Regions from separate parts of the Monashia sp. HAY1-2A genome, predicted to be linked through region 3. Evidence: predicted binding sites of a transcription regulator. Region 3 holds the regulator's gene; each other region holds the start of a gene.
The links. Region 3 encodes LexA, which represses DNA repair genes until DNA is damaged. Its sites were predicted from a motif close to TCGAACANNTGTTCGA; they were not measured.
Positions count from the first base shown of each region.

Region 1: the regulator LexA is predicted to act here: its motif matches at 1,863-1,878, upstream of recA (recombinase RecA).
Region 2: the regulator LexA is predicted to act here: its motif matches at 4,397-4,412, upstream of ACPYOM_RS05540 (DUF6504 family protein).

Region 1 covers NZ_JBNDHY010000083.1:3,377-13,057, reverse strand. Annotated here, with positions in the region: gene ACPYOM_RS13380 (DUF3352 domain-containing protein) at 1-805, opposite strand, end outside; gene ACPYOM_RS13375 (DUF3046 domain-containing protein) at 1,021-1,272, shown strand; gene ACPYOM_RS13370 (O-acetyl-ADP-ribose deacetylase) at 1,269-1,802, shown strand; gene recA (recombinase RecA) at 2,055-3,098, shown strand; gene ACPYOM_RS13360 (regulatory protein RecX) at 3,101-3,880, shown strand; gene ACPYOM_RS13355 (YceI family protein) at 4,022-4,627, opposite strand; gene miaB (tRNA (N6-isopentenyl adenosine(37)-C2)-methylthiotransferase MiaB) at 4,851-6,368, shown strand; gene def (peptide deformylase) at 6,418-7,083, shown strand; gene miaA (tRNA (adenosine(37)-N6)-dimethylallyltransferase MiaA) at 7,080-8,063, shown strand; gene dapF (diaminopimelate epimerase) at 8,065-8,916, shown strand; gene ACPYOM_RS13330 (class I SAM-dependent methyltransferase) at 8,883-9,545, opposite strand.
Region 2 covers NZ_JBNDHY010000024.1:5,964-15,644, forward strand. Annotated here, with positions in the region: gene ACPYOM_RS05515 (lytic transglycosylase) at 1-407, opposite strand, end outside; gene ACPYOM_RS05520 (Rv2175c family DNA-binding protein) at 794-1,120, shown strand; gene ACPYOM_RS05525 (polyprenyl synthetase family protein) at 1,142-2,248, opposite strand; gene metF (methylenetetrahydrofolate reductase [NAD(P)H]) at 2,341-3,249, shown strand; partial or broken gene ACPYOM_RS05535 (DUF4126 domain-containing protein) at 3,490-4,329, opposite strand; gene ACPYOM_RS05540 (DUF6504 family protein) at 4,545-4,940, shown strand; gene ACPYOM_RS05545 (SAV_6107 family HEPN domain-containing protein) at 5,003-5,461, shown strand; gene ACPYOM_RS05550 (DNA polymerase III subunit alpha) at 5,458-9,492, shown strand; gene ACPYOM_RS05555 (class I SAM-dependent methyltransferase) at 9,640-9,681, shown strand, end outside.
Region 3 covers NZ_JBNDHY010000015.1:34,143-43,823, forward strand. Annotated here, with positions in the region: gene ACPYOM_RS03920 (Sir2 family NAD-dependent protein deacetylase) at 1-644, shown strand, start outside; gene ACPYOM_RS03925 (hypothetical protein) at 833-1,423, shown strand; gene ACPYOM_RS03930 (PKD domain-containing protein) at 1,888-2,343, shown strand; gene ACPYOM_RS03935 (hypothetical protein) at 2,380-3,285, opposite strand; gene lexA (transcriptional repressor LexA) at 3,400-4,107, opposite strand; gene ACPYOM_RS03945 (LysM peptidoglycan-binding domain-containing protein) at 4,336-4,749, shown strand; gene ACPYOM_RS03950 (hypothetical protein) at 5,010-5,315, shown strand; gene ACPYOM_RS03955 (alpha/beta hydrolase) at 5,312-7,048, shown strand; gene nrdR (transcriptional regulator NrdR) at 7,430-7,927, shown strand; gene ACPYOM_RS03965 (vitamin B12-dependent ribonucleotide reductase) at 8,057-9,681, shown strand, end outside.

The DNA.
Region 1 (9,681 bases), on a different contig from region 3:
TCTGCAGCTCGGGCAGGCCGAGGCGCATGTCGACCCACGCCGACGCCACGCCCTGCTCGCCGAGCGCCGACATGTCGCCGGCGAAGGTCGCGTTCTGCGCGAGACTGCCCTTCGCGGTCGCCGCGAGCGTCGCGTCGCCGAGGCCAGCCGGGGTGAGGATGGCGTAGCCGTCCTTGACGCGCAGGTCGGTGTCGGCCCCGCTGGCGCCGCAGGTCCGGAGCCGGTCCAGCGTCGTGCGCGCGGCGTCCTCGTCCCTGACCTGGATCGCCACGGCGAGGTTCGGCTTGTCCTTCGTGCCACCGGGCCGCAGCGCCAGGCCGACGCGGTCGCCGAGCCACGGCGCGATGTCGGTGTCGTAGCGGAACGTCTTCATGCACGCGTCGCGCGAGTCGTGGGCGGCGAGGTCCCAGAGCTTCTTGCGGGGGTCGCCGCTCCCGAGGGTGTTCTGGATCTGCGGGACCTTGCCGAGGAAGCGGACCGCGGCGACCTTCTGCCCGGCGGAGGGGTCGATGTCGAGGCGGAGGTAGGCGTACGCGTCACCGGGCAGCACGTCCGCGGGCTGCGAGCCGCCCCCGCCCAGCTGCTGGGCCGCGAAGACCCCGGCGCCGCCGAGCAGCACCACCGCGGCGAGGCCGCCGGCGAGCAGACCGGTACGCCTGCGGCGAGCGACGCCCGGCGCCGCCGGCTCGTCCGAGAGGGCGACGCCCTCGGTTGCCGTGGACCCGACCAGGTCGCCGGCGACGGGATACGTGTAGGGCTGGGTGACCTGCGTGTCTCCCGAAGGTCGGTACGTCGAGTCGGACATGTGAAGTGCTCCCCCTGAGGATGGTGTGCCGGCACTGGCGCCGCGCAGCGACGATATCGCCTGGTGAGGACGGCCATGTCCGGTTCGGCGATCCTGCGACGCGGTCGTGACCGGAGGCGTCCCGGGCCGGCTCCCGACGCCGAGTGGAGGCGTCGGCGACGAGGGACGACCGCAGCGGGTCGGGCACGGCTGCGCCGGGTGGCAGACTGGCAGGCGTGCGGATGAGTCACTTCTGGACCCTGATGGAGGACGAGTTCGGCGAGGGGTACGCGAGGTCGCTCGCCCGCGACCACGTCATCGGCTCGCTCGGCGGCCGGTCCGTCGACGAGGCGCTCGCAGACGGCGAACCGCCACGCCGCGTCTGGGAGGCGATCTGCGACGACATGGACGTGCCCGAGTCCCGACGCCTCGGCCGCGACGACCGCGTGGCCCGTGGCGCGCAGGGCGGCCAGGTGGCCGGCCCGTGAGCGCCCCGCGCGGCCGGATCACCCTTCGGCGTGGGGACATCACGACCGACGCCGGAGCCGACGCCATCGTCAACGCGGCGAACTCCTCGCTCCTCGGCGGTGGGGGCGTCGACGGCGCGATCCACCGCGCAGCCGGTCCTGACCTGCTCGCCGAGTGCCGGCTCCTCGGCGGGTGCGCGACCGGCGACGCCAAGATCACCGGTGCGGGGCGGCTGCCGGTCCGCCACGTCATCCACACCGTGGGTCCGGTGTGGCGCGGCGGCGGGGCGGGGGAGCCGGAGCTGCTCGCGTCCTGCTACCGCCGGTCGGTGGAGCTCGCGGCCCAGGCGTCGTGCGCCGTCGTCGCGTTCCCGGCCATCTCGTGCGGCGTCTACGGCTACCCCCCCGACGCGGCGGCCCGCGTCGCCGTGACGACGCTCGCGGACGCTCTCGCCGCGTTCCCGGCCGTCCGGGAGGCGCGCTTCTGGCTCTTCTCGGACCAGGTCCACGCCGCCTTCGAGGCGGCGCTCGCCGAGGCCGGGGAGGCCTGACCCTCGGCGGGTGCGCTGATCGAGCGGTCGGCCACGGCGGCGGCGTGTCGCTGCCCGGTCTCGAACACGTGTTCGGTAGTGTTGTCCACAGGTCCGGTGTCGTCCATGGCATCGTCCACAGGCCGTCTCGTGGTGAACTCCGATGTCGGCGCCGGCACCTAACGTCTGACCCGACAACGGAACTCACGAACGCCGTCGTTCAGGGTCGAAGGCAGACGACCGCAGCGCAGACGGCAGATAGGTGGCCACCACATGGCATCGGTGATGGACAAGGACAAGGCCCTCGCCTCGGTGATGGGTCAGATCGAGAAGAGCTACGGCAAGGGTGCGGTGATGCGCCTCGGCGACGACGTCCGACCGCCGATCGAGATCATCCCCACGGGGTCGATCGCCCTCGACGTCGCGCTCGGCATCGGCGGCCTCCCGCGTGGGCGCATCGTCGAGATCTACGGCCCGGAGTCCTCCGGCAAGACGACCGTGGCCCTGCACGCGGTCGCCAACGCGCAGCGCGCCGGCGGCATCGCGGCCTTCATCGACGCCGAGCACGCGCTCGACCCCGAGTACGCCAAGAAGCTCGGCGTCGACACCGACGCCCTGCTCGTCTCCCAGCCCGACACCGGTGAGCAGGCGCTCGAGATCGCCGACATGCTCATCCGCTCCGGCGCGCTCGACATCATCGTCATCGACTCCGTCGCCGCCCTCGTGCCGCGCGCCGAGATCGAGGGTGAGATGGGCGACAGCCACGTCGGCCTGCAGGCCCGCCTCATGAGCCAGGCGCTGCGCAAGCTCACCGGTGCGCTGAACTCGACGGGCACGACCGCGATCTTCATCAACCAGCTGCGCGAGAAGATCGGCGTCATGTTCGGTTCGCCCGAGACGACCACCGGTGGAAAGGCGCTGAAGTTCTACGCGTCCGTACGTCTCGACGTGCGTCGCATCGAGACCCTCAAGGACGGCACCGAGCCGGTCGGCAACCGCACCCGTGTCAAGGTCGTCAAGAACAAGGTGTCGCCGCCGTTCAAGCAGGCGGAGTTCGACATCCTCTACGGCCTGGGCATCTCGCGCGAGGGTGGACTCATCGACATGGGGGTCGAGCACGGCTTCATCCGCAAGGCCGGGGCCTGGTACACCTACGAGGGCGACCAGCTCGGCCAGGGCAAGGAGAACGCTCGCAACTTCCTCAAGGACAACCCCGACCTCGCCGACGAGATCGAGAAGAAGGTCAAGGAGAAGCTCGGCGTCGGGCCGCGTGTGGACCAGCCGGCCGAGGTCGCGGACGTCCCGGTCGACTTCTGATCGTGAGCTCCGGAGCTCGCCGTCCGGACCGGTCGTCAGCCGGCCTCGACCCGTCGGTCGAGGAACGGCTGGCCCGGGCCGCGCGGATCCTGGCCGAGGCCGAGGGCCTGTCCGGGGCGCCTGCTCCGGCCGGCTCGGGCAACCCCAGGCTCTGGGGCGAGCCGGGACCCTGGGGCGACGGGTCGCCTCGCCGAGATCCCGAGCTCGAGCCGGGAGGCCGCCGCGCGCCCGGTCCCTCTCGGCGGGGGAGGCGTGGCACGCCACCACCCCCGCCCGACCCGACGACGCACGCGCCCGAGACCGACCCCGAGTCGGTCGCGCGCGCGATCGTCCTGCGACAGCTGAGCATGGCGCCCCGCAGCCGGGCCCAGCTGGAGCGAAAGCTGCGGGACCGCGGCTGCGACGACTCGGTGGCGACCCGGGTCCTCGACCGCATGACCGAGGTGGGGCTCGTGGACGACGAGGCCTACGCCGAGATGCTCGTTCGCTCCAAGCAGGCGGCACGAGGTCTGGCCCGCAAGGCCCTCGCCCACGAGCTGCGCAAGCAGGGCATCGACCAGGACGTCGCCGAGGAGGCGCTCGGCCAGGTCGACGCCGACGACGAGCGGGCCAGGGCCGAGGACCTCGTGGCCAAGAAGCTGCGCACCATGCACGGGCTCGCGCCCGACGTGCAGGCCCGCCGGCTGGCAGCCATGCTGGCCCGCAAGGGCTACTCCGGGGAGATCGCGTGGCCGGTCGTGCGCGATGCGGTCAACCTCGCCGAGGAGCACCAGCGAGACTGACCCGCCCCGTCACGCCGGCCGCGGACCGGCAGCAGGAAGGTCCGGTGCCGACGGGATGGACCCGAGGGCACGACGAAGGGCGGGGACCCTGCGGTCCTCGCCCTTCGTGGGGTGGCCGGCGCGGCCGGGTTCAGGTGCAGGTCACGCCTGCGACGGCACCACGGCGATCGCCGAGATGTCGAACTCGAGCTTGACCTTCTCGCTGACGAGGACGCCACCGGTCTCGAGCGCCGCGTTGAACGACAGGTTCCACTCGGTGCGGTCGATGGTGACGCCGCCCTCGAAGCCGACGCGGGTGTTGCCGAACGGGTCCTTGGCCGAGCCGGTCTCCTCGAAGGGGATCGTGACGGACTTCGTCACCCCGTTGATGGTGAGGTCACCGGTGATCTCCCACTCGGCGCCGTCGCGCTCGACGCGCGTCGAGACGAAGGTGATCTCGGGGTGGTTCTCGATGTCGAAGAAGTCAGGGGTGCGCAGGTGGCCGTCGCGCTGCTCGTTGCCGGTGGTCACGCTCGCCGCCTTGATGGTGACGGTGACCGAGGAGTTGGACGGGGTGGCGGTGTCGACGTGGGCGCTGCCCTCGAACTCCTCGAACTGGCCGCGCACCTTGGTGACCATGGCGTGGCGCGCCGAGAAGCCGATGCGCGTGTGGCTCGGGTCCAGCGTGTAGTCGCCGGTGATGTCGGCGACGGCGACGGAGGTGGTCTCGGCCGCGGGGGCCTCGGCGGTGCGGTTGAACAGTCCCATGATGAGTCCTTCGGAGTAGATGATTGAATGTTCAACGACAGTCTGCACTGATCTCGTTGAACTGTCAAGCATTGGTTCAAACTCGGACCGTGGTCCGGTTATTCCGCCGTAGGGTGATGGGAGGCCGACGTCCGGTTGAGCCGTCGGACGGGGGCGCGGGACGCCGTACCCTAGACGCGGCCCGCACGCCACCGCGCGCCCGGCGGACTGACGGAGAAGGACGATGCCGAAGACCTATGACGTGCGCACCCACGGGTGCCAGATGAATGTCCACGACAGCGAGCGCCTCGCGGGCCTCCTCGAGACCGCGGGCTACGTCGACCTCGCCAGCCTTCCCGCGGGGGAGCGGCCGGAGGTGGCCGACGTCGTCGTCTTCAACACGTGTGCCGTCCGCGAGAACGCCGACAACAAGCTCTACGGCAACCTCGGGCAGCTGCGCCCCGCCAAGCAGAAGAACCCTGACCTGCAGATCGCCGTCGGCGGGTGCATGGCCCAGAAGGACCGAGGCGCCATCGTCGAACGCGCCCCGTGGGTCGACGTGGTCTTCGGGACCCACAACATCGGCTCGCTGCCGGCACTGCTCGACCGGGCAGCCCACAACCGCAAGGCCCAGGTCGAGATCCTCGAGAGCCTCGAGGTGTTCCCGTCCACCCTCCCCACGCGCCGCGACTCCGCCTACAGCGGTTGGGTGTCGATCTCGGTCGGGTGCAACAACACCTGCACCTTCTGCATCGTGCCGAGCCTGCGGGGCAAGGAGCAGGACCGGCGTCCCGGTGAGATCCTCGCCGAGATCGAGGCACTCGTGGCCCAGGGCGTCGTGGAGGTGACCCTGCTCGGGCAGAACGTCAACACCTACGGCGTCGAGTTCGGGGACCGGCTCGCGTTCGGCAAGCTGCTGCGCGCGTGCGGTGACATCGAGGGCCTGGAACGCGTGCGGTTCACCAGCCCGCACCCGGCCGCCTTCACCGACGACGTCATCTCGGCCATGGCCGAGACGCCGAACGTCATGCCGAGCCTGCACATGCCGCTGCAGTCGGGCTCCGACGACGTGCTGCGCCGGATGCGTCGCTCCTACCGCAGCGCCAGGTTCCTCGGCATCCTCGACCAGGTGCGTGACCGGATCCCCGACGCCGCGATCACCACCGACATCATCGTCGGCTTTCCCGGCGAGACCGAGGCAGACTTCCAGGGCACCCTCGACGTCGTGCGCGAGGCGCGGTTCTCCAGCGCCTTCACCTTCCAGTACTCGATCCGGCCCGGGACCCCGGCGGCGACGATGGAGGGCCAGGTGCCCAAGGAGGTCGTGCAGGAGCGCTTCGACCGGCTCATCGCCCTCCAGGAGGAGGTGTCGTGGGCGGAGAACCGCCGCCTGGAGGGACGGGAGGTCGAGGTCCTCGTCGCGCCGTCCGAGGGGCGCAAGGACTCCGCGACCAAGCGCCTGTCCGGCCGGGCCCGCGACAACCGTCTGGTCCACTTCGCCCTCGCCGGTGGGGCCGAGGTGCCGCGCCCGGGCGACCTCGTCACGGTCGGGGTCACGTACGGGGCGCCCCACCACCTCGTCGCCGACTCGGCCGTCACGGGTGGCGCGTACCGGGTGCGCCGCACGCCGGGTGGGGACGCGTGGGCCGCGCTCCAGGACGCGCCGACCGGCCCGCGCAAGCCGGCTGTGACCCTCGGGATGCCGGGCATCGGACGCCCCGCCGCGACCGCTCCGAGCGCTCCCGCCTGCGCCGCCCCCTGACCTCCGGCCGGTTCGGGCGCGAGCCGGTCGGCGTGCTTGACTTGGGCCCATGACCGTGCGCCCGATCGTCATCAGCGGCGAGCCCGTGCTCCACCGCTCTGCCGCCCTCGTGACCGAGTTCGACGACGACCTGCGGACGCTGGTCGAGGACATGCACGAGACGAACGTCGCGGCCAACGGTGTGGGCCTTGCCGCCCCGCAGGTCGGCGTCGGTCTGCGGGTGTTCGTCTGGAAGATGCCGAACGACGACGGGGTCCCCGAGTCGGGCCACGTCGTCAACCCGACGGTGACCACCTCGAAGGTGCCGCCGGGCCGCCCCGACCCGCACGAGGAGACCGAGGGCTGCCTGTCGGTGCCGGGTGAGTCGTTCCCGCTGCGGCGGGCCGAGCGAGCCCACGTCGTCGGGTTCGACGTCGAGGGCAACCGCGTCGAGTTCGACGCCACGGGCTGGTTCGCCCGCTGCATGCAGCACGAGTACGACCACCTCAACGGCACGCTGTACGTCGACCGCCTGGACGAGCGCCAGTCCAAGAAGGCGAAGAAGGCCGTGCGCCGCAACGGCTGGGGCACGCCGGGGCACTCGTGGATGCCCGGTGTCGACGCCGACCCCTTCGGCCACGACGAGGCCGACCTCGACGCCGAGGGCCACGAGGGCCACGAGGGCCACGAGGTGCACGCAGGCCGCCACGGCGAGCACGACGAGCTGGCGGGGTGACCCGGCCGGCGGACGCGGCCGGTCCCGACGGTGCCCTCGCCGCGCTGCCCGCCGTCGTCGCCGTCGTGGGGGCCACCGCGACCGGCAAGTCCGACCTCGCGCTCGACCTGGCCGAGCGGCTCGAGGGGGAGGTTGTCAACGCGGACGCCATGCAGCTCTACCGCGGCATGGACATCGGTACGGCGAAGCTCGCGCCCGCCGAGCGTCGCGGCATCGCCCATCACCAGCTCGACGTCCTCGATGTGACCGAGGAGGCGAGTGTCGCTGCCTACCAACGGAACTCGCGGGCCGACATCGCGGCCATCCGTGCCCGAGGCCGTCGTCCCCTCCTCGTCGGCGGCTCGGGGCTCTACGTCCGGGCGGCCCTCGACCGGCTCGACATCCCGCCCACCGACCCCGCCGTCCGAGCCCGGCTCGAGGCGGAGGCCGACCGCGAGGGAGGCGAGGCGATGCATGCCCGCCTCCGCGGCGTCGACCCGCAGGCGGCCGCGCGCATCCTGCCTGGGAACGTCCGCCGCGTGGTACGGGCCCTCGAGGTCGTCGAGCTGACCGGCCGACCGTTCAGCGCGTCGCTGCCGGCGCGCGAGCACGTCACTCCGGCAGTCGTTCTCGGGCTTCGCCTCGACCGCGCCGTGCTCGACGAGCGGATCGGCCGTCGCGTCGACCGGATGTGGGACCAGGGCCTGCGCCAGGAGACCGAACGTCTGCTCGCAGCGGGGCTTCGCGACGGGTTCACGGCGAGCCGCGCCATCGGGTACAGCCAGGCCATCGCCGTTCTCGACGGCGACCTGTCCGAGGAGCAGGCCCGGATCGACACGGCCCAGGCGACGCGTCGTTACGCGCGCCGGCAGGCGTCCTGGTTCGGCGCCGACCCGCGCATCGTCTGGCTGGAGGCCGAGGCTCCCGACCTGCTCGACCGCGCCCTCGCCGCAGTCCGGGCCCACGACGCGTCGGTCCCTGCCGTACCGGAGAATGACTGACATGACGCGCTTCACCAAGGGCCACGGCACCGAGAACGACTTCGTCCTCGTTCCCGACCTCGACGGCACCCTCGAGCTCACGCCGGCGCAGGTGCAGCGCATCGCCGACCGTCACGCGGGGCTCGGCGCCGACGGCGTCATCCGTGTCGTGCGCACCCGGTACGCCACCGACGACGCGGTGCGCTCCCAGGCCGACGACGCCGAGTGGTTCATGGACTACCGCAACTCGGACGGGTCCCTCGCGGAGATGTGCGGCAACGGCACCCGCGTCTTCGCCGAGTACCTGCGCCGCGAGGGACTCGCCCACGGCCGGCAGCTGAGCATCGCCACGCGTGCCGGCACCAAGACCATCCGCGTCACCGACACGGGCTACGCGGTCGACCTCGGGCCGTGGCGGCTCTCCGACGAGGAGGGTGCCCGCCGTGACGGTTTCGACGTCATGGTCCGTCCCCGCCACGGCAGGCCGGTCCCGGCGCTGTCGCTCGACCTCGGCAACCCGCATGCCGTCGTCATGCTCCCCGAGGGCATCGACCTCGACCAGCTCGACCTCACCGCCGCTCCCGAGGTCCACCCGGAGCAGCGCGAGGGGGTCAATGTGGAGTTCGTCAGGGCGGTCGGTCCGGGCCACATCGCGATGCGGGTCCACGAGCGCGGGGTCGGCGAGACCCGCTCGTGCGGAACCGGCGCGGCCGCGGCGGCGCTCGCCACGCGCTTCTGGTCCGGGGTCGAGGACGACTCCCCGTGGACCGTCGACGTGCCCGGCGGTCGCCTCACCGTGACACCGCTGCCGGGCAGTCGGGTCGAGCTCGCGGGACCCGCTCAGCTCGTCGCCGACGGTGAGTTCCCGTTGTGACGCCCTGCGGGCGGTCCTGACCCGCGTCGCACCTCGAGGACGCGGAACGACTTGGCCGACGACAGGCGGCGGCACGTCAGGCCCCAGTCCTGCGCGTTGAGCCACTTCTGCAGCGAGTCCGAGCCGAGGTGCTTCTGGACGACGAGGTGGGCCGCACCGTCGTCGGTGAGCCGACGCAGCCAGCGCTCGAGGAGGTCGTGCAGCGCCGCCTTGCCGACGTGGATCGGGGGGTTGGACCAGATCGTGTCGAAGCGCAGGTCGGCCGGGACCTCGTGGGGCTCGCAGAAGGTGACGTTCGCGACGCCGACGGTCGCCGCGTTGCGGCGTGCGAGGTCGAGCGAGCGGCGGTTGACGTCGACCCCCCACACGGTCGCGCCGGGGGAGCGCAGCGCGAGGGTCAGGCCGATGGGACCCCAGCCGCAGCCGAGGTCGAGGAGCGCACCCGCCGGGCTCGGATCCGGAGCCGCGGCGAGGAGGACCGCGGTGCCCGGGTCGAGACGCTCGGGGGAGTAGACGCCCCGCGCGGTGGTCAGGCGGTACGGCCTGCCCTCCAACGTCACCGCGATGGTGCGCAGGTCCTCGGGGGAGGCCGGCTCGGCGCTGAAGTAGTGGTCGGTCCGCTCGCTCATCACGGCCACCGTAGCGGCAGGGTCCCGGGGCGACACCGGCCGGACCGGTGCCGCCCCGCGCGAGGGGGTATGGGCCGGGTGAGCGCCGGTTGAGGTGGTGCGGGCACAAACGAGTCGCTCGTGGCGTTCACGGGAT
Region 2 (9,681 bases), on a different contig from region 3:
AGCAGCTTGGTCAGGGACACCTTGTACCTGGCGGCGATGCCAGACATCGTGTCACCACGGACGACGACGTGGACGATGCTGCCCGCGGGCACGGAGACCGGGGCGGACGAGCCGGACGACGTGACGGCACCCCTGGCCGGCTTCGTCGGTGTCGCCGCGGACCGCGGCGTCGTGGCCGTCGCGGGCGAGCCGGGGACGAGCAGCCTCTGGCCCGGCAGGATCAGGCTCCCGCCGGCGGCGAGCCGGTTCTTGTCCACGAGCGCGCGCACCGTGGTGCGGTGGGCGATGGCGAGATGCCACAACGTGTCGCCGGGCCGGACGGTGATCGTCTTCCACGGCGTCGCGTGCACGGGCACGACGACGGCGTGGGGCGGCTGCGCCAGCGCGGCGACGTCGGCGAAGGGCATGTGGGGTCCTTTCCTGGGGCCCGGTTGCAAGAAATGTGGTGTGGAGGGGCTCTGGGAAGGGGCTGGTGGTGCGGTGAGCTGCTCGAGGCGGGTTCGCTGTCGTGCGGTCCCGGGACTCCTGTGAGGGATGGGGCGTGTGTGACGATATCGCATGATTGAGCGCTAAAGTAAAAATACAGCGATGTAATTCGGCGCTGGTCCGTGTGTCGCACTGCCCGGCTCGGGTGGCAGACTCTGACGACGTGAGCCAGAGCCCGAACACCGACTCCGCAGCACGCTCCCACGCCGGCCCCGACGCCGGTTCGGACCTCGTTTCCGACGCCGTTTCCGACGCCGTTCCTGAGACGGGTCCGTCGCACGACCTCGAGCGCCTCGTCGGGGAGTGGCTGACGGTGCCCGACGTCGCCGAACGGCTCGGGGTGCCGCTGGCGCGCGTGCGTCGCCTCATCGCCGACCGCGAGCTCCTCGCCGCGCGCGTCGGGGAGCGCCACGTCCAGTCCGTGCCGGCGAAGTTCCTCGACGACGAGGGCCCGCGGCCCGAGCTGCGCGGCACCTTCACGGTGCTGGCCGACGGCGGCATGCACGACGACGAGATCATCACCTGGCTCTTCACCCCGGACCCGACGCTGCCCGTCGAGGGGGCCCCGATCGACGCCCTGCGCGCCGGTCACAAGACCGAGATCCGCCGGCGCGCCCAGGAGCTCGCCTTCTGACGTGTCGGTCAGGAGTGGCGGTCAGGAGTGGCGGGCCGTCGAGACCGCGACGAGGCCCTCGAGGACGCCGAGGGCCTCGTCGGCGAGGACCCCGGTGTCCCGGGCCCGCGCCACGGCCGTGCCCGACGCCTCGGCGAGCTCGCCGATGAGCGCCTCGACGCGCTCGACGGCGCCGGTGCGGACGAGCACCTCGCGGATCGACTCGACGCCGGCGAGGTCGAGGTCGTCGCGGCCGAGCAGCCCCTCCACGAGACGGCGGTCCGGCTCCGACGCCGCATCGAGGGCGTGCGCGAGCAGGACGGTCCGCTTGCCCTCGCGCAGGTCGTCGCCGGCCGGCTTGCCGGTGGCCTCGGGGTCGCCGAAGACGCCGAGGAGGTCGTCACGGAGCTGGAACGCCTCGCCGAGCGCCAGGCCGTAGTCGGACAGCGGCTCGAGGGCGTCCTCGGGTGCTCCGCCGACGAGGGCGCCGATGAGCAGCGGGTGCTCGATCGTGTACTTGGCGCTCTTGAAGCGGATCACCTTGCGGGCCGAGGCGACCCGCGCCTCGAGGTCGAGACCGTCCCAGCCGCGCGCCGACTCGAGCAGGTCGAGGAACTGCCCACCCATGAGCTGGGTCCGCATGAGGTCGAACAGGCCCCGGCCCCGGGCCAGATCGGTGGCCGGCAGGCCGCACGACGAGTAGAGCTCGTCGCACCACGTGAGGCACAGGTCGCCGGCGAGGATCGCCGCGCCCTCCCCGAAACGGTCGGAGTCGCCGGACCAGCCGTGGTCGGTGTGGAGCGAGGCGACCGCCCGGTGGGCCGAGGGCTTGCCGCGGCGGGTGTCGCTGCGGTCCATGACGTCGTCGTGCAGCAGCGCAGCGGCCTGGAAGAACTCCATGCTCGCCGCGAGCCGCACGAGTGCGTCGGAGTCGGCGCCCCCGGCCGCGCGGTAGCCCCAGTAGAGGAAGCCGGCGCGCAGGCCCTTGCCCCCGGACAGCAGGCCTGAGACGGCGGACACGAGGGGCGCGGTCTCCTCACCGATGGCGGCGAGCGCCTGCGTCGCCCCCGCGACCTGGCCGTCGATCGCGTGCTGCACCCGACGGCGCAGCACGTCGAGGTCGGTGGGGGTCTGCACGGGCTCCTCCATCGAGTCGGGAATCGTGGTCAGCCTACGCGGGCGTCAGACCGCCCCGTGAACAGCCCACACACCCCGGACGGGGGCCGCCTAGGGTGAGCGGCATGGCGCACGGCACCGCATCCTCGATGGCTCGGGCGGAGCGGTTCACCCGGTCCATCCCGGCGCTCATCGAGGCCGACACCCCCACCTTCAGCTTCGAGTTCTTCCCCCCGAAGGACGACGCGGCCGAGGTGCAGCTGTGGCAGGCGGTCCGGCACCTCGAGAAGATCTCGCCGAGCTTCGTGTCGATCACCTACGGCGCGGGGGGCAGCACCCGGGACCGCACGGTGCGCCTGACCCAGCGGATCCTCGAGGAGACGACGCTGACGCCGATGGCGCACCTGACATGCGTCGGGCACTCGGTGTCCGAGCTGCGCGGCATCGTCGGGGCGTACGCCTCGGCGGGGGTGCGCAACATCCTGGCCCTGCGCGGTGACCCGCAGGGGGGCCTCGGGCAGCCGTGGGTCGCCCACCCGGAGGGGCTCGACCACGCCGACGAGCTCGTCGCGCTGGTCCGCGGGCTCGGCGACTTCACGGTCGGGGTAGCGGCGTTCCCCGACCGTCACCCCGAGTCGCGCGATCCCGCCGAGGACGCCGAGACGCTGATCCGCAAGGAGCGCGCCGGGGCGCAGTTCGCCATCACCCAGATGGTCTTCGACGTCGACAACTACCTGCGGCTGCGCGACGAGCTGGCCCGGCGCGGGTCGCAGCTTCCCGTCGTGCCGGCGATCATGCCGATCACGAACGCGCGCCAGGTCGTGCGCATGGCCCAGCTGGCCGGCCAGCCGATGCCGGCTGCCGTCACCGACCGCCTCGACCGGCTCGGGGACGACGCGGAGGGCGTGCGGGCCGAGGGCCTGGCCATCGCCACCGAGTCCGCGCGGCGCCTCCTCGACGAGGGTGCGCCGGGCATCCACTTCATCACGATGAACCGCTCGTCGGCGACGCTCGAGGTCTTCGGCCGGCTCTGAGGGTCGGCAGCGGCGTCGGTCGACGGCCTCGAGCGTCGCCGGGTCAGGCCGGCGGGTCCTTGGAGGCCTCGTCCGGGGCCGGCGGACGCGTCGGGCGGGCGCGGCCCGGCCGGCGGCCCGGCGGAGCCGTCGGCGGCGCCGCGGTCGGGACGGCGATGCCGCCCGCTCGCCCCATGCGTCGTAGCGCCGCTTGAGCCGGCGCAGGCGCCCGGCGAGCGTCCACACGAGCAGCCCCCCGGCCGCGAGGAGCAGCAGCGCGGTCGTCGCAGCCGCCCAGGGGTGGGCGATCGCCAGGGCCATGACGCCGGTGACGGTGACGTCCTCGCCCGTGCTGACGACGATGGTGCTGGCGGGCTCGGGCGAGGTGTTGACGATGCCCCGCAGTCCGGCCTTGACGCCGTGTGAGACCAGGGCCGTGACGCCACCGGTGGCAGCACCGACGGCGGCATCGAGGCTCGCGGTCTCGTGGCCGATGAGGTAGCCGATCGTGGCCCCGACGGCGGGCCGCACGACGGTGTGGACCGAGTCCCAGACCGAGTCGACGTAGGGGATCTTGTCGGCGACGAGCTCGAGGAGGAAGAGGACCGCCGCACCGACGAGGACGTCGGTGCGGGCGAGCGCGTCGGGGACCTGTCCGAGGTTGAAGAGGCGGTCGGCGAGGCCGAGGACGAGCACGACCGCGTACGCGTTGATGCCGCTGCCCCACCCGGTGGTGAAGGCCAGGGGGATGAGCTCGGCTCCCACGTCACTCCTTCGTCCAACCCGGCCTGCGGGGGCGGCGGGGTCCAGGCGCGGCCGGACGGCCGAGCCTCGGTCCAACGCTGCCGACCGTCCCGTAATCCCGAGGTGCGCGCAAGGGCTGCGAGGACGGCCGGTCGGGGCGCTGCCCTGCCGGGTGGGGCGCTGCCCTGCCGGGTGGGCGCGCACGAGAGACGGGCCCGGGCCCTGGACGGACGGGACCCCTGCGCCCTTCCGGCCACGGGCCGGACCCGTGGTGACCCACTCTGGTCGAGCACGTCCACGTGGACCTGAGCACCGGTACTCAGGTCCACGCAAACCGCCCCGAACGTGAGCAAACACGGCCTGCGCCGCCGGCCGTCGGATCGCCTTGACACGGTGTCGGCGGCAGGGGTTACGCTGGTCGAGTTCGAACAGGTGTTCGAGTGTTCATCGTTCAGTCCAGTCGTCGGTTGGGGTGTCGGCCGTCCGTGTGGGGCGCGGGCAGCCAGGGTCGTGACCTCCCGCCTCGACGTGTCCGAGGGAGACGTGTCGTGGTGCGCAGGTTCAGTGATGCAGTGCAGGTCAGGGTCCGGTTCGAGCAGGACGGATCCCAGGTGACGGGTGCCTCCCGGGCCGGTGCAGGTGCAGGCCCGGATGCAGGTCCGGGTGAGGCTCCGGTCGACGGCGCCGCCCGGGAGCGGCCCGAGGCCTTCATCTGGAAGGGCCGCCTCTACGTCGTGCGGGAGGTCCTCGCGCAGTGGCGGGAGCGGCGGGCGTGGTGGCACGACGCCCTCGACGCCGAGGAGGCGCAGGTGCGCCCCGGCGAGACGCTCCTCGCCGCCGCGAGCGAGCAGCACGTCTGGCGGGTCGAGGCGAGCCCTGGGTGGTCGTTCACGCCCGGGGTCTACGACCTCGCCCACGACGCGTCCCCCCGCGGTGACCGCTGGTCGCTCGTCCGGGTCGCCGACTGATGCCCGCCACACCAGCCACCGTCCCCGCGCTTGTACCCGCGCCTGTCGAGAGGAGCCGACCCGTGGCCACCGCACCGTTGCACCGCCCGCCCATCTCCGTCGCCGTGCTCACCCTGCTCGACCGCTCGAGGGGCAGCCTCGAGTCGGCCTGCCGCGTGAGCGAGGCCACCGAGCGCTACCGCGACGCCCACCTCGGGGCCCTGCGCGCCGCCGCCGCGCTGGTCGCGGCCCGGACGGCGCCGACGCCGCGGTCCCGACCCCGCAGCGTCTGGCAGGTGCTGCCCCTCGTCGCCCCCGAGCTGGGGGAGTGGGCCGCGTTCTTCGCCGCGTGCTCCGCACGCCGGTCCGTCGTCGACCGCGGGGGCCACATCGCGCCGCGCGAGGCCGACGACCTGCTCCGGCAGGCCGAGATGTTCCTCGAGATCGTCCAGGACCTGCTCGGCGTGCCGATCGCCGTCCCGCTGCCGCGGACCATCACCCCGGTCTCGTCCGGGCCGAGGAGCCGTGCGAGCGGGGCATGACGAGCACGACCACCAGCACGACGCCCCGGGCGGTCGGCCCGAGGTCCGGGGCGGGAGCCGGCCGCGTCGGCGACAGCTTCGTGCACCTGCACGTCGCGAGCGGCTACTCGATGCGCTACGGCACCGCGACACCCCGCCAGCTCGTCGAGCGGGCCGCCGCCTGGGGCCAGCCGGCGCTCGCCCTCACCGACCGCGACGGGCTCTACGGTGCAGTCAAGTTCGTCCGCGCCTGCATGGAGCACGACGTCGCCCCCGTCCTCGGTGTCGACCTCGCCCTCGAGCCGCCGCGCACCGGCCCGACCGGTCGCCCGCGTCGGTCCGAGCACAGCCGCACGCCGGTTCGCGGGGGTGCTCTCGTCGACCCGCGCCTGCCGCGCGTCACCGTCCTCGCCCGCGGCCGGGCCGCGGGGCTGCCGCCCGGCCTCGGGTGGGCCGCCCTGTGCCGGCTCGTCACGGCGACCCACCTGCGGGGCGAGCGGGGCACCCCGGTCACGACGCCCGAGCTCCTCGCGGAGCACGCGCGCCCCGGCGGCCCGCTCGCGTCGGGGGAGGGTGGCACCCCCGGCCCCGGGACCCTGCCCGTCACCTCCGGTGTCGACCCGTCGAGGCGGGCGGACGCCGGACCCGCACCGCTCGTCGTCCTCCTCGGCCCCGACTCCGACGTCGGCCGCGCGGTCCTCGCCCGGCGACACGGCGATGCACGGGCGGCCCTCGAGCGATGGGTCGCGCTGCTGCCGCCCGGCGGCCTCGTCGTGGAGGTCGTGTGCCACGGCGGTCCCGAGCACCTGCCGGCCAGCCTCGGCCAGGCCGGCCGGATGCTCTCCCTCGCCCGCGAGGTCGGCGTGCCGAGCGTCATCACCGCGGCGGTGCGCCACACCGACCCGCAGGACGCCGCCGTCGTCGACGTCCTCGACGCGGCCCGGCGCCTCGTCGCGCTCGACGCGCGCCACCTGGACCGCGTCACGACCGCCGGCCACCTCGCGCCGACGCCGGTCATGCACGCCCTCGCCCGCGACGTCGTCCAGGTGTCGGGCCCGGGGCTCGTCGGCGGCGGGGCGCTCGCCCGCGAGCAGGCCCACGAGCTCGTCGCGCGCACGACCGCCCTCGCCACCGAGTGCGTCCAGGACCCGCGTGCAGACCTCGGCATCGGCTCGGTGCACCTGCCCGAGCCCGACGTCCTCGGCATCAGCGCGGGCACCGACCCGCAGCACGTGCTCGCCCGACGCTGCCGCGAGTCGATCGCGACCCGCTACCCCGACCGGTCCGGGTCCGGGCTCGCCGCCGTCGGCGACCGTCTCGAGGACGAGCTCGGCGTCATCGAGACCCTCGGCTACGCGACGTACTTCCTCACCGTCGCCCAGGTGTGCGACCTCGTCCGCGAGATGGGCGTGCGCGTCGCGGCCCGCGGCTCGGGCGCCGGGTCGCTCGTCAACTACCTGCTCGGCATCTCCGGCGTCGACCCGATGCGCCACGGCCTGCTCATGGAGCGGTTCTGCTCACCGCTGCGCGCCGAGCTGCCCGACATCGACATCGACGTCGAGTCGGCCCGCCGCACCGAGATCTACGAGCGGATCCTCGACCACTTCGGGGGCGACCGCGTCACGTGCGTCTCGATGATGGACACCTACCGGGTGCGCCACGCGATCCGCGACGCCGGTGCGGCGCTCGGCCTGCCGCCGCCCGAGATCGACGCCATGGCCAAGGCCTTCCCGCACATCGCCGCCCGCAACGTGCGCCACGCCCTCGCCGAGCTGCCCGAGCTGCGCGCGTCGGGTCTCGACGTGCCGCGCCTGCAGCTGATGTTCGACATCGTCGAGCGGCTCGACGGCCTGCCACGGCACATCGCGCTGCACCCGTGTGGCGTCGTCCTGTCCGACTCCGCGCTCCTGGACCGCACGCCCGTGGAGGCCAGCTGGCTCGGCTTCCCGATGAGCCAGTTCGACAAGGACGACGTCGAGGAGATGGGCCTGCTCAAGCTCGACGTCCTCGGCATCCGGATGCAGTCGGCGATGGCGCACGCCGTCGAGGAGGTCGAGCGGGTCGACGGCGTCCGGGTCGACCTCGACGACGAGGAGCAGGTGCCCTTCGACGACGAGCCGACCTTCGAGATGATCCGCTCGACCCGCACCCTCGGCTGCTTCCAGATCGAGAGCCCCGGCCAGCGCGAGCTCATCGGCAAGTTCGGCCCGCAGACCTTCGAGGACCTCATCGTCGACATCTCGCTGTTCCGCCCGGGACCGGTCAAGAGCGACATGATCGTGCCGTTCCTCAACGCCCGCCAGGGGTGGAAGGAGCCGGCGTACCTGCACCCGACGCTCGTGCCCGCGCTCGAGGAGACCGAGGGCGTCGTCGTCTTCCACGAGCAGGTCCTCAAGATCGTCGCCGAGACCACCGGCGTCAGCCTCGCCCAGGCCGACGAGGTGCGCCGCGCCCTCGGCAGCCCGGCCGGGCAGCTGGAGGTCGAGGCGTGGTGGCGTCCGGCGGCGAGGGCGCGCGGCTACGCCCCCGAGGACGTCGACCGCATCTGGGAGGTCCTCAAGGCGTTCGCCTCGTTCGGGTTCTGCAAGGCGCACGCGGCGGCTTTCGCGCTGCCGACCTACCAGTCGGCCTTCCTCAAGGCGCACCACCCGGCCGCGTTCCTCGCGGGCGTCCTCACCCACGACCCCGGCATGTACCCCAAGCGGCTCATCCTCGACGACGCCCGCGCCTTCGGCATCACGATCCTCGGCCTCGACGTCAACGCCTCCACCGGCACGTACCGGTTCGAGCGCACCGAGGACGGCGGCGAGGCCATCCGCCTCTCGCTCGCCGACGTGCACGGCATCAGCGAGGCCGAGGTCGCCCGCATCGTCGCCGGCCAGCCGTACTCGAGCCTGTCCGACTTCTGGCAACGGGCGCAGGTGTCGCGGCCCGTCGCCGAGAAGCTCGTCCTCGCCGGGGCGTTCGACACGATCCACGACATCGACCTCGTCGGACCCTCCCGACTCGACGACGCCGGCGGGTTGACGCGCCGGGCCCGCAGCGGCCTCGGTCGGCGAGGCCGGGTCACCCGGCGTGACCTGCTCCTGCACGTCGCCGAGCTCGACCGGTGGTCCTCCTCGCAACGCCGGTCGAGCCGGCGCGTCGCGGCCGCGAGCCGGTCCCGCGGACGGGTCACGTCGGTGTCGGCCACCGGCGACATCCGCGCCCTCGCCGCGGCACAGTCGCAGGCGTCGTCGGGCGCCCCCGAGCACCTCGCCACCCAGCTGACGCTCGACCTCGGTGACGCGCCCCGGCTCACGGCGACGAGCGGCCTGCCCGAGATGACCGGCCCGGAACGCGTCCGGGCCGAGCTCGAGGTGCTCGGCCTCGACGCGTCCGGCCACGTCGTCGACTTCTACCGGCCGCTGCTCGACGCCCTCGGCGTCACGAAGGCCCGTGACCTCCTCGACGGTCGCAGCGGCCGCGAGGTGTGGGTCGCCGGGGTCAAGGTGGCGACCCAGACCCCGCCGATCCGCACCGGGCGCCGCGTCGTGTTCCTCACCCTCGACGACGCGACCGGTCCCGCCGACCTCACCTTCTTCGAGGACGTCCAGGGCCCGTACGCGACGACGGTGTTCCACTCGTGGCTCATCCTCGCCCGCGGCCTCGTGCGCCGCACCGGTCCGCGCGGCGTCTCGATCCGGGCCACCGGAGCCTGGGAGCTGTCCGCGCTCCAGGAGGCCTGGACCACCGGCGGCCTCGAGGCCGTCCACGCGGCGCTCGAGGAGGCCGACCGGGCGGCGTGGGAGCGCGCCGGAGCCCTCGAGGGACCAGGGTCCGGCGTCGGGGAGACCGCGGAGGGTCGACGCGTCCTCGTCCACGCGTCGGGGTTCAAGCAGTCGCCGTACGCGGACATCCGCCCGGCAGGCGAGGAGGTGCGCGGCGCCCGCGGCACGGCCGGGCTCGTCCCGCCCGACCCGTTCGGCGGCGCCGCTGCCACCGGTGGCGGCCCCACCGGCGGCCCGCCACGCAAGCTGTGGCACGCGAGCCCGGGAAGCTCGGGGCACTAGGGTGAGGATGCACCCGAACCACCACATCGACCCCGTCGTCGGCCTGTCCGTCGCGCCCGCCGTGCCAGCCGTGCCCGCCATGCACGTCACCGGCCGCGTCGCCCCGACCGACGTCCGGGGCGAGCGAGCCCCCCGACGGAGGACACCGTGCCCGACGAGCAGCGCCCCCAGCGACGCGGCGGGGCCCGG
Region 3 (9,681 bases):
ACGCGGCCACGCCGAACGAGGGCCACCGGGTGGTCGCCGAGCTGCAGGGCGCCGGCTACGTCGGTCCGGTCATCACCCAGAACGTCGACGGCCTGCACCAGGCGGCCGGCGCGCGCGACGTCGTCGAGCTGCACGGGTCGCTGGACCGGGCTGTATGTCTGACCTGCGGTGAGGTGACCTCGCGGATCGGACTGCACGAGCGGATGACCGAGGGCAACCCCGGCTTCATGGACCGGTTCGCCGCGGCCGCCGCCGCGGTCGGGTCGCAGTGGGGTGAGCAGGTGCGGCCGGACGGCGACATCGTGCTCGCCGACGAGCTCGTCGCGTCGTTCCACGCGCCGCGGTGCCTGGTCTGTGGCCACGACACGGTCAAGCCGGACGTCGTGTTCTTCGGCGAGTCGGTGCCGAAGTCCTTGGTGGAGAAGTGTTTCGGACTCGTGGAGTCGGCGGGTGCCGTGCTGGTCCTCGGGTCATCGCTGGCCGTGATGAGCGGGTACCGGTTCGTGCGGCGGGCGCACCAGGCCGGTGTGCCGGTGGCCATCGTGACCCGCTCTGCGACGCGGGGGGACGCCGAGGCCACGATCCGCCTGCATGCCCCGCTCGGCGAAGCGCTGCCGCGCCTGCGCGCCGCGCTCGGTCACTGACGCGACGCTCCGGCTGTACGCCGACGCCGATGCCGACGACGGGCCTGTGGACGACGGCGGGCGCCCGGGATGCGGTTGCGGCACCATCTGTGGGAGCGTTCGATGACGTTTTCGTCCGTTTGCGCCCGGTGGGCAGGGCCAAAGATTCGCCGAACAGGGGACCGAGACTCGTGCTGAGACATCAGAGGATGACGTGCGCCGCCGTTGGTCTGGCGCTGGCGACGACGCTGGCGGCCTGCGGCGGGGGCGACCCGGCCCCGGTGCAGACGAGTGCGCCGGTGTCGTCGACGACCGCGAGTGGGACGAGCACGACCTCAGCGGCGCCCACGACCGCATCGACCAGTGCAGGCCCCACCTTCCCGGCAGGCCTCCCCGACGCGGCCAAGACCAAGGACAAGGCCGGCGCCGAAGCCTTCGTCCGCCATTTTCTCCAGGTCTTGAACCGTTCGTGGGTTGAGGCCGATCCGAAACTTCTGGGGCCGTTCTGCCGTTTCGAAACCTCCAAGGCTTGTACCGCCCTGCGACGAACGGCCAGTCGCCTCGAGTCTGAAGGGCATCACTACGACGGCGCCCCGGTGCAGATAGAAAGTGTAGTCGGGCTGGGGGCTGTCGAAGGGCGTGAACGAGTGCTCTTCTATGGGCGGCAGCTAGAACGGAGCATCGTTGACGCCCGCGGTCGAAAGATCACGACGGATCAGCTGAAGCCTAGCCAACTGCTGTTCTATCTCGAATGGGGCAGCACCGGCTGGATCATCCATGACATCAAGGTCGCTTCATGAGGCTGCGCAGTGCCGTGGCGTTGGGTGCGGCCGCACTACTTCTCTTCCATTCTGCCCGCGCCGCTGTTGCGGACTTCAATGGGGATGTGGGGTCCTCCGGTGCGACAGCATCTCTGACCGAACCAGTCTTGAAGGGACTTGCCGTCGAGCATGCGGAAATGATTGCTCGGGGCGGCGATCACTGGAAATACCGCTCGGCCATCGCTGGTTGTGATCTCGGAGGGCGCGATGCTAGCGGGGCTTGTTATAACGCCGCGCTAGCTGCATGTAGAGACAAGGGGCCAGAGGTCGGGTCTGGTCCCTTGACCGATGTCTTTCGGATGTGGGTAAACAGAGACGGTGTTCGTTTGCCATCCGCGAAATGGCCGTCAGTCGAAGAAGCTGGACCGAGCGGTTGGGCGTACGTGGGGTCGACGTGTCTGCCGAATCTAGTGCCAGGCGCAAAACCTATCCCCACGGTGGCAATGATCGTGGATGCCTTCCATAGAACAGTGTGGTCGAAAGGAACGATCTCGACGCAGCCGAGGGGGAACACGACGCTCGTCAACCTCAAGACCTTCTACAAGGTCGACTGGGCCAGCAGGGGGTTCCAGCCGGGCGAGATCGACCTCGTCGACCCGGCCACGATGTTCGGGTACCGCGTCGAGATCCGTCCCAAGCTCGTCAGCTACGTGTACCGATTCGGGGACGGCACGAGCGAGGGCCCGACCACCTCGCCCGGTGGCGTCTACCCCGACGGCGACATCGTCCACACCTACCGCAGACCGGGCACGTACACGTCGCGGGTCGACGTGACGTTCGGCGCGGACTTCCGCATCAACGGCGGCGCGTGGATCTCGATCCCTGAAACGGTGACCGTGCCGCAGCCGGGCACCCCGATCACCGTCAAGGAGGCGCGGAGCGTCCTCGTCCGCAACTGATCGTCCGACGACCGGCGGTGGCGAACCACCGGGCCGTCACTCCGCGATGGCGGCGGCCCTACGAGCCTCGAGGTCCGTGCTGTCGCGCAGGTTCCACAGCTCCTTGGTCTGGAGGATCCAGTAGGCGCAGAACAGGACGATGATGATGACTTCGCAGATCAGGATCACGTGGTCGAAGCCGTGCAGCGTCAGGTGTGCGAGCACCGTGAGGGCCAGCAGCGCAGCCAGGGTCCCGGCGATGACGAGGTACCACCTCTTGTACCCCGCCGCTTCTTGGGTCGAGGTGTGTCGGTCCTCGACCCGGAAGGCGCTGAGGACCATGACGGCGATGACGCCGGCCACCATCGTCGCGGCGGCGATGCCGTGGCTCAGGGCCACGAAACGGTCGGGCAGCGCGAGGAAGAGCACGAGCTCGAACACGACCACGGCACTGCACGCCGCGGTGACGAGCAGGGTGCGCACCGGTGGTCGGCGTGCGGGGTCCCTGAGCTCGGCGCGTCGCAGCCATGCCGTCACGACGAGGGCGAGGAGACCCACGGCGACCAGGGACCACACGCTGTTGTCGACCGCGTCGGAGATGGCCGTCGTGGGCAGGGCGAACGGGTTGGGCGCGCCTGCAACACTGCAGCGATCGTCCGGGACGGTGGGCACCATGGCGACCACGAACGCCATGAAGCCGGAGAAGTTGAGGAGCACGTCCTCCTCCGACGAGTGGCCCTTGTAGACGACGAGGGCGGCGCCGAGCGCGCAGAGGCTGCCGACGAAGACCGTGCGCGCAGGGGTGAAGTAGTAGGCGCTGATCGAGCCCAGCCAGCACGACCGGTTCGTGCCCCACCACCACTGGAGCACGACGGACAGCAGCAGCATGAGCAGCAGCGCCACCATGCCGCCCCGCAGATAGCGATACGTGAAGACGACGTCGCGGTCGGGCCGGTCGGGCATGGCGTCCTCCTCAGGCACTGTGCTCCCAGAGTGGCGAGTCCAGGGTGCGGATACCTCACGGCGCGCCGCAGATGATCCGCGACGCGCCCGTGATGTGGCCGCGGTGGGGGCTGCTCAGACGCGACGCAGGACTGCGGTCACCTTTCCGAGGATCGTCGCATCGTCGCCGTCGATCGGGTCGTAGGCCTCGTTGTGAGGCAGCAACCACACGTGACCGTCCTTGCGCTTGAAGGTCTTCACCGTGGCCTCGTTGTCGAGCATCGCCGCGACGATGTCGCCGTTCTCGGCAGTCGGCTGCTGGCGCACGACCACCCAGTCGCCATCGCAGATCGCGGCGTCGACCATCGAGTCGCCCTGGACCTTGAGCAGGAAGAGCTGCCCCTCGCCGACGACCTGGCGGGGCAGCGGGAAGACGTCCTCGACGACCTCCTCGGCGGTGATGGGCACCCCGGCGGCGATCTTGCCGAGGACGGGCACGTACGACGCCTCGGGGCGCGTGTCACCGGAGTCGGTCTCGACGTCGTGCTGGTCGGACGCTGCGGCGCGCCCGCGGCGCCCCGTCGCGTCTCCGGCGTCGGGGGAGACGACCTCGAGGGCGCGCGGACGGTTGGGGTCCCGACGCAGGTAGCCCTTGCGCTCGAGGGCGGCGAGCTGGTGGCTGACGCTCGACGGGCTGGCGAGCCCGACGGCCTCACCGATCTCGCGCATGCTCGGCGGGTAGCCGCGTCGGTCGACGGAGTTGCGGATCACCTCGAGCACGCGCCGCTGGCGCATCGTCAGCCCATCGCCCTTGTCGCGGTCGGGAAGCTCGGTCACGCCCATGGTGTCCCCTTCGTCGGCGGCCCCAGGCACCCCGGTCCCGGCGCTCGCGAGGCCAGTGTCAGTGGTGACTGGTGTGGTTGGTGGTGTGAGGAAAGCGTACGGGGTTCGAACACAGTTGCCAAACACCTGTTCGAAGCATGTCTCGACTTCATCGATCAGACGTGCTACAACTCGTACAGGCGTTCTATCGAACACATGTTCGCAAGTCAGCAGCAAGGGGAGGTCAGCATGAGCGTGGTCGCCATCGAAGCCGTTCGCCGGCAGCGGGAGACGGGGGTCGGGGAGTCCGACTTCGTCTCGCGGCCGCAGCTCGTCCTCGTTCCCACCGGACGCGCCGCCGTGCGGGCCGCCCGTGCCGCCCGCCCGCGGATGCGCCTGACGCGGTTCGGCCGCCTCGTCGTGACGCTCTTCGTCGGCGCCGTGGTCCTCGCCCTCGGGATCGGCCTCGCCAGTCAGCTCGCCTCGGCCACGGGTGCACCGCGCACGATCACGGTCGAGTCGGGTCAGACCCTGTCGGGCATCGCGGCTCGTGAGCTCCCGGGCCTTCCGGTGCGCGAGGGGGTCGTCGAGCTGCAGCTGGCCAACTCCCTCTCGACGTCGATGATCCACACGGGCCAGCGGCTCGTCATCCCGGCTCCCTGACGTCGCCGTTCGTGCCGCCTCCCGGCACGTCCCCCGACCGCCGCGTTGGCTCCACCTTCAGCGGCTGGCCCTCCAGGCGCTTCGACCCCGTCTGGTGGCCCGGACGCCGCACCCCTTCGGGTGCGGCGTCCTGCTGTGTCCGGCTTCGGCCGCCCTGTGGATGAGGCATGGACGCTGGGCGCCGGTCCCCGGGCCTGTGGATGCACCTCTGCCCGCGAGCGATGTCCTTCCTACCGTGGGGATCTCGGGAAGGGGAGCGCATGCGGTACGAGGTGGACACGGGCACGGTCGACGACGCGGCCGCGACGGCAGACTGGGCGCTCGCGCGCCTGACCGTGGTGAGGCCGGATCTCGCGGTCGAGCCGGTCGGGGTGGCGCTCGCCGGCGGCATGCTCGCCGCATCCGTCTCCCGGATCTCGCTCGCCTGGCGAGAACGGCTTCGTGAGGCCCGTGTGGAGCTGCTCGGCCTCGGGTCGGCCCTCCAGGAGGCCTCGAGGCTGTACTCCGGCGTCGAGCATGCCGCCGCCCGGGCGTTCACGAACCCGTCCGGTGACGGTGCGCCGTGACGACGTTCGACGTCGCTCGCGTGCGGACGGCTCGTCCCGGTGCCCTCGAGCTCGCCGCCCGCCGTCTCACGCAGAGCCGCCTCGAGGTCCAGGCCGTCGTGGCGGACCTGCTGCATCGCCGGGGCTCGACGTGGTCGGGACCGGCGTCGAGCGCGGCCGCCGAACGGCAGGTGACCCTCGTCGCCGGCCTCGCCCGCCTCGCGGCGTGCCTGGCGGCGTCGTCCACCGCCTTGCAGGACGGCGCCATCCGCCTCCAGGCCGCACAGGACCTGCTCGCCCGGGCCGACGAGCGCGCGGCCTCCGACGGCGCCTGGCTCGGACACGACGGCACGCTGTTCCTTCCCGTGCGCGCGACCGGTCTCGACCCGGTCCTCGAGGCCCACCGCGCTCGACGCGACGAGCTGCTGCGCGAGGAGGTCCACACCTACCTCCGTCAGGCCGTGCGCATCGCGACAGACGTCGATGCCGGCCTCGCGGCGGACCTCCTCTCCGTCGCGCGCGGTGGTCGGTCCGGGATGGATCTGCTAGCCGCGAGGGGCACCCCGCCCGTGCCCGTGCCTCCGGTCGTCGTCCACGACGCGTCCGGCGCCTACGCGTCCGCCGCCTGGTGGCGCTGCCTCACCGAGGCGGAGCGCAACGCCGTCGTCCACGAGCACCCGCAGTGGGTCGGTGCGCGTGACGGCATCCCGGCCGTAGCGCGGCACGAGGCGAACCTCGTCCTCCTCGCGGAGGCAGAACGAGCGGCGTCGAGCGCCTACGAGGCTGCCCGCCGTGACCCGCGGAGCCGGCGGACGGCGGGCGCCGTGGCCCGGACTCGCGACCGTGTCGAGGACCTGCGGGCGATCCGCGCCGTCATCGGGCGTCGGGATGGGGTGGCTCGCCGGCTCGTGCTCGTCGATGCCACCGGCGCCGACGTCAAGGTGGTCCTCGCGCAGGGCGACGTGGACCGGGCTGAGCACGTCGTCACCTTCGTCGGGGGCATGGGGACGACGGCCCGGGGCGACCTCGAGCGCTATGACGACCTCTTCGCGCCGCTCCGCCGTCAGGCCCTCACCGAGGCGAATGGTACGGACGTCGCGATAGTCACCTGGATGGGGTACGAGGCTCCTCAGGCCGACGAGGTGCTGACCAGCATCGATCGCAGCGTGCTCAACCCGAAGCTGGCCCGGGACAACGCGGACGAGCTCGCGGTGTTCGTCACCGGGGTCGGGGCGGCACGGGACCGGCGCGTGCACCAGACCGTGTGGGCGCACTCGTACGGCTCGGTGCTCGCCGGTCACGCCCTCCTGCTGACGAGCTCGGTGGATGACGTCGCCGTCTTCGGGTCGCCGGGCGTCCCTTTCGACCGCATCGAACGGACCGGCCTCAAGCCGGGGTCGTTCAACGTCCTGTCCGCCGCTCATGACCTCGTCGCGCGTCCCGGCTGGCCGCTGCACGGGCAGCGCCCGGACACCGTCCGGGGTGCCGTCTCCCTGTCGACGACGTCGCTCAAGGACCCGGCCAGGGCATGCAACGCCTGGCGCGCCATCGGGGCGGGGGCCGACGAGCCCGCACGGACCTCGACCGGCCACTCCGACTACCTGCATGCCGGGAGCGTCAGCGCCGACAACCTCGTGGCGGTCGCGGTCGGTCGTCGCGACCTCACCGTGCGCCAGACCCCGGTCGAGCGCAGCTGCGTCTCCGTGCCGGCGATCCCTCCACCGCCTCTCGTTCGTCTCCCCATCGGTAGATAGGGGAGTCGCCGTCATGGACCACCCCTAGATCTAGGGGTGGACGGTGGTGTGACACGCCGGGACGATCGGGACCTGTGTGACGTTTCCGCAGGTCAGCGACCCGGCATGTCCGGTTTCTCCGATGTGCTTGCGACGCAGGTCACGACGTGCCTAGAGTTACCCCTACATCTAGTAGTTACACGGATGTAAGACGTCCACATGTAGTCCCCAGCCACGCGGGGGTTATGGACAGGTCGTCCCCAGTCCGTCCACAGACTCATCCCCAGGCGGCGCCCGGTCCACGAACACGGGAGCCTGCCTGCGAGCGAGCGAGGGCGGCATAAGGGGGTGGCCGAGGGCGTTCCCACCACTGGGTTTCTCGGACGAGGGAGGTGACCACGCGTGCATTGTCCGTTCTGCCGGCACACCGACTCGCGGGTCGTCGACTCCCGCACCACCGACGACGGCACTGCCATCCGCCGCCGTCGCCAGTGCCCCGAGTGCAACCGCCGCTTCACGACCCTCGAGACCTCGAGCCTCAACGTCATCAAGCGGTCCGGCGTCACCGAGCCGTTCAGCAGGGCCAAGGTCCTCTCCGGCGTCCGAAAGGCCTGCCAGGGCCGACCGGTCACCGAGGACGACCTCGCGCTGCTGGCCCAGAAGGTCGAGGAAGCCATCAGATCGCAGGGAAACGCCGAGATCGAGGCGCACGAGGTCGGCATGGCCGTCCTCGAGCCGCTCCGAGAGCTCGACGAGGTCGCCTACCTGAGGTTCGCCAGCGTGTACCAGGCCTGGGAGAGCCTCGAGGACTTCGAAGGGGCCATCGCGCTGCTTCGAGCCGAACGTGACGCGCTCGGGACGGGCCCGCAGCCCCACCCCGGGATCGGCGCGCAGCGGTAACCACCCTCCACACGAATCGCCCACACCACCAAGGGGACTGTCAGACCCCGGCGAGACACTGGCACCTAACGACACGACGAGCACACGGGCCCGGGGCGGGCCCGCACACGGTCAGGGAGGCCGCACGACATGACGGAGATCGGTAACCGCACATCTCGCTCGAAGACGGGCGCCAAGGGCGTCAAGATCGAGCGCATCTACACCACGCCAGGCGTCCACCCGTACGACGAGGTGACGTGGGAGAAGCGCGACGTCGTCCAGCAGAACTGGAAGACGGGCGAGACGATCTTCGAGCAGCGCGGGGTCGAGTTCCCCGACTTCTGGTCGATCAACGCGAGCACCATCGTCACGACCAAGTACTTCCGTGGTGCGGTCGGCACCGCGGCCCGCGAGGTCTCGCTCAAGCAGCTCATCGACCGCGTCGTCCTGACGTACGTCGCCGCGGGCAAGCAGCACGGCTACTTCGCCACCGGCGCCGACGCCGAGGTGTTCGAGCACGAGCTGACGTGGGCGCTGCTGCACCAGGTCTTCTCATTCAACTCGCCCGTGTGGTTCAACGTCGGCACCAAGTCGCCCCAGCAGGTCTCGGCCTGCTTCATCCTGTCGGTCGACGACTCGATGGACTCGATCCTCAACTGGTACAAGGAGGAGGGGAAGATCTTCCAGGGCGGCTCCGGCGCCGGCCTCAACCTCTCCCGCATCCGCTCGTCCAAGGAGCTGCTCTCCTCGGGTGGCACCGCATCGGGCCCGGTGTCGTTCATGCGTGGTGCCGATGCCTCGGCGGGCACCATCAAGTCCGGCGGGGCGACGCGTCGCGCGGCCAAGATGGTCGTCCTCGACGTCGACCACCCCGACATCGAGGAGTTCGTCGAGACGAAGGCGCGCGAGGAGGACAAGATCCGCGCCCTGCGCGACGCCGGTTTCGACATGGATCTCGGCGGCAAGGACATCGTCTCGGTCCAGTACCAGAACGCGAACAACTCGGTGCGGGTCAACGACGAGTTCATGAAGGCCGTCGAGGACGGCACGCCGTTCGGCCTGCGCTCACGTCTGTCGGGTGAGGTCATCGAGGAGATCGACGCCCGCGGACTGTTCCGCAAGATCGCCCAGGCCGCGTGGGAGTGCGCCGACCCGGGCATCCAGTACGACGACACGATCAACGCCTGGCACACCAACCCCGAGACCGGCCGCATCACCGCGTCCAACCCGTGCTCGGAGTACATGTCGCTCGACAACAGCTCGTGCAACCTCGCCTCGCTCAACCTGCTGAAGTTCCTCCGCGACGACGACACCTTCGACGCGGTGACCTTCCAGAAGGTCGTCGAGCTCGTCATCACGGCGATGGACATCTCCATCTGCTTCGCCGACTTCCCGACCGAGTCGATCGGTGACACGACGCGGGATTACCGCCAGCTCGGCATCGGCTATGCCAACCTCGGCGCCCTGCTCATGGCCACCGGCCACGGCTACGACTCCGAGGGCGGCCGCGCCCTCGCCGGCTCGATCACCTCGCTGCTGACGGGTGCCGCGTACAAGCGCTCGGCCGAGCTCGCCTCCGTCGTGGGTCCCTACGCCGGTTACGCCCGCAACGCCGACGCCCACAAGCGCGTCATGCGCAAGCACCAGGCCGCCAACGACGACATCAAGACGCTCGACGACATGGACTCGAGCATCCACAAGGTCGCCACGAAGGCGTGGGACGACGTCATCAAGCTCGGCGAGAAGCACGGCTACCGCAACGCCCAGGCGTCGGT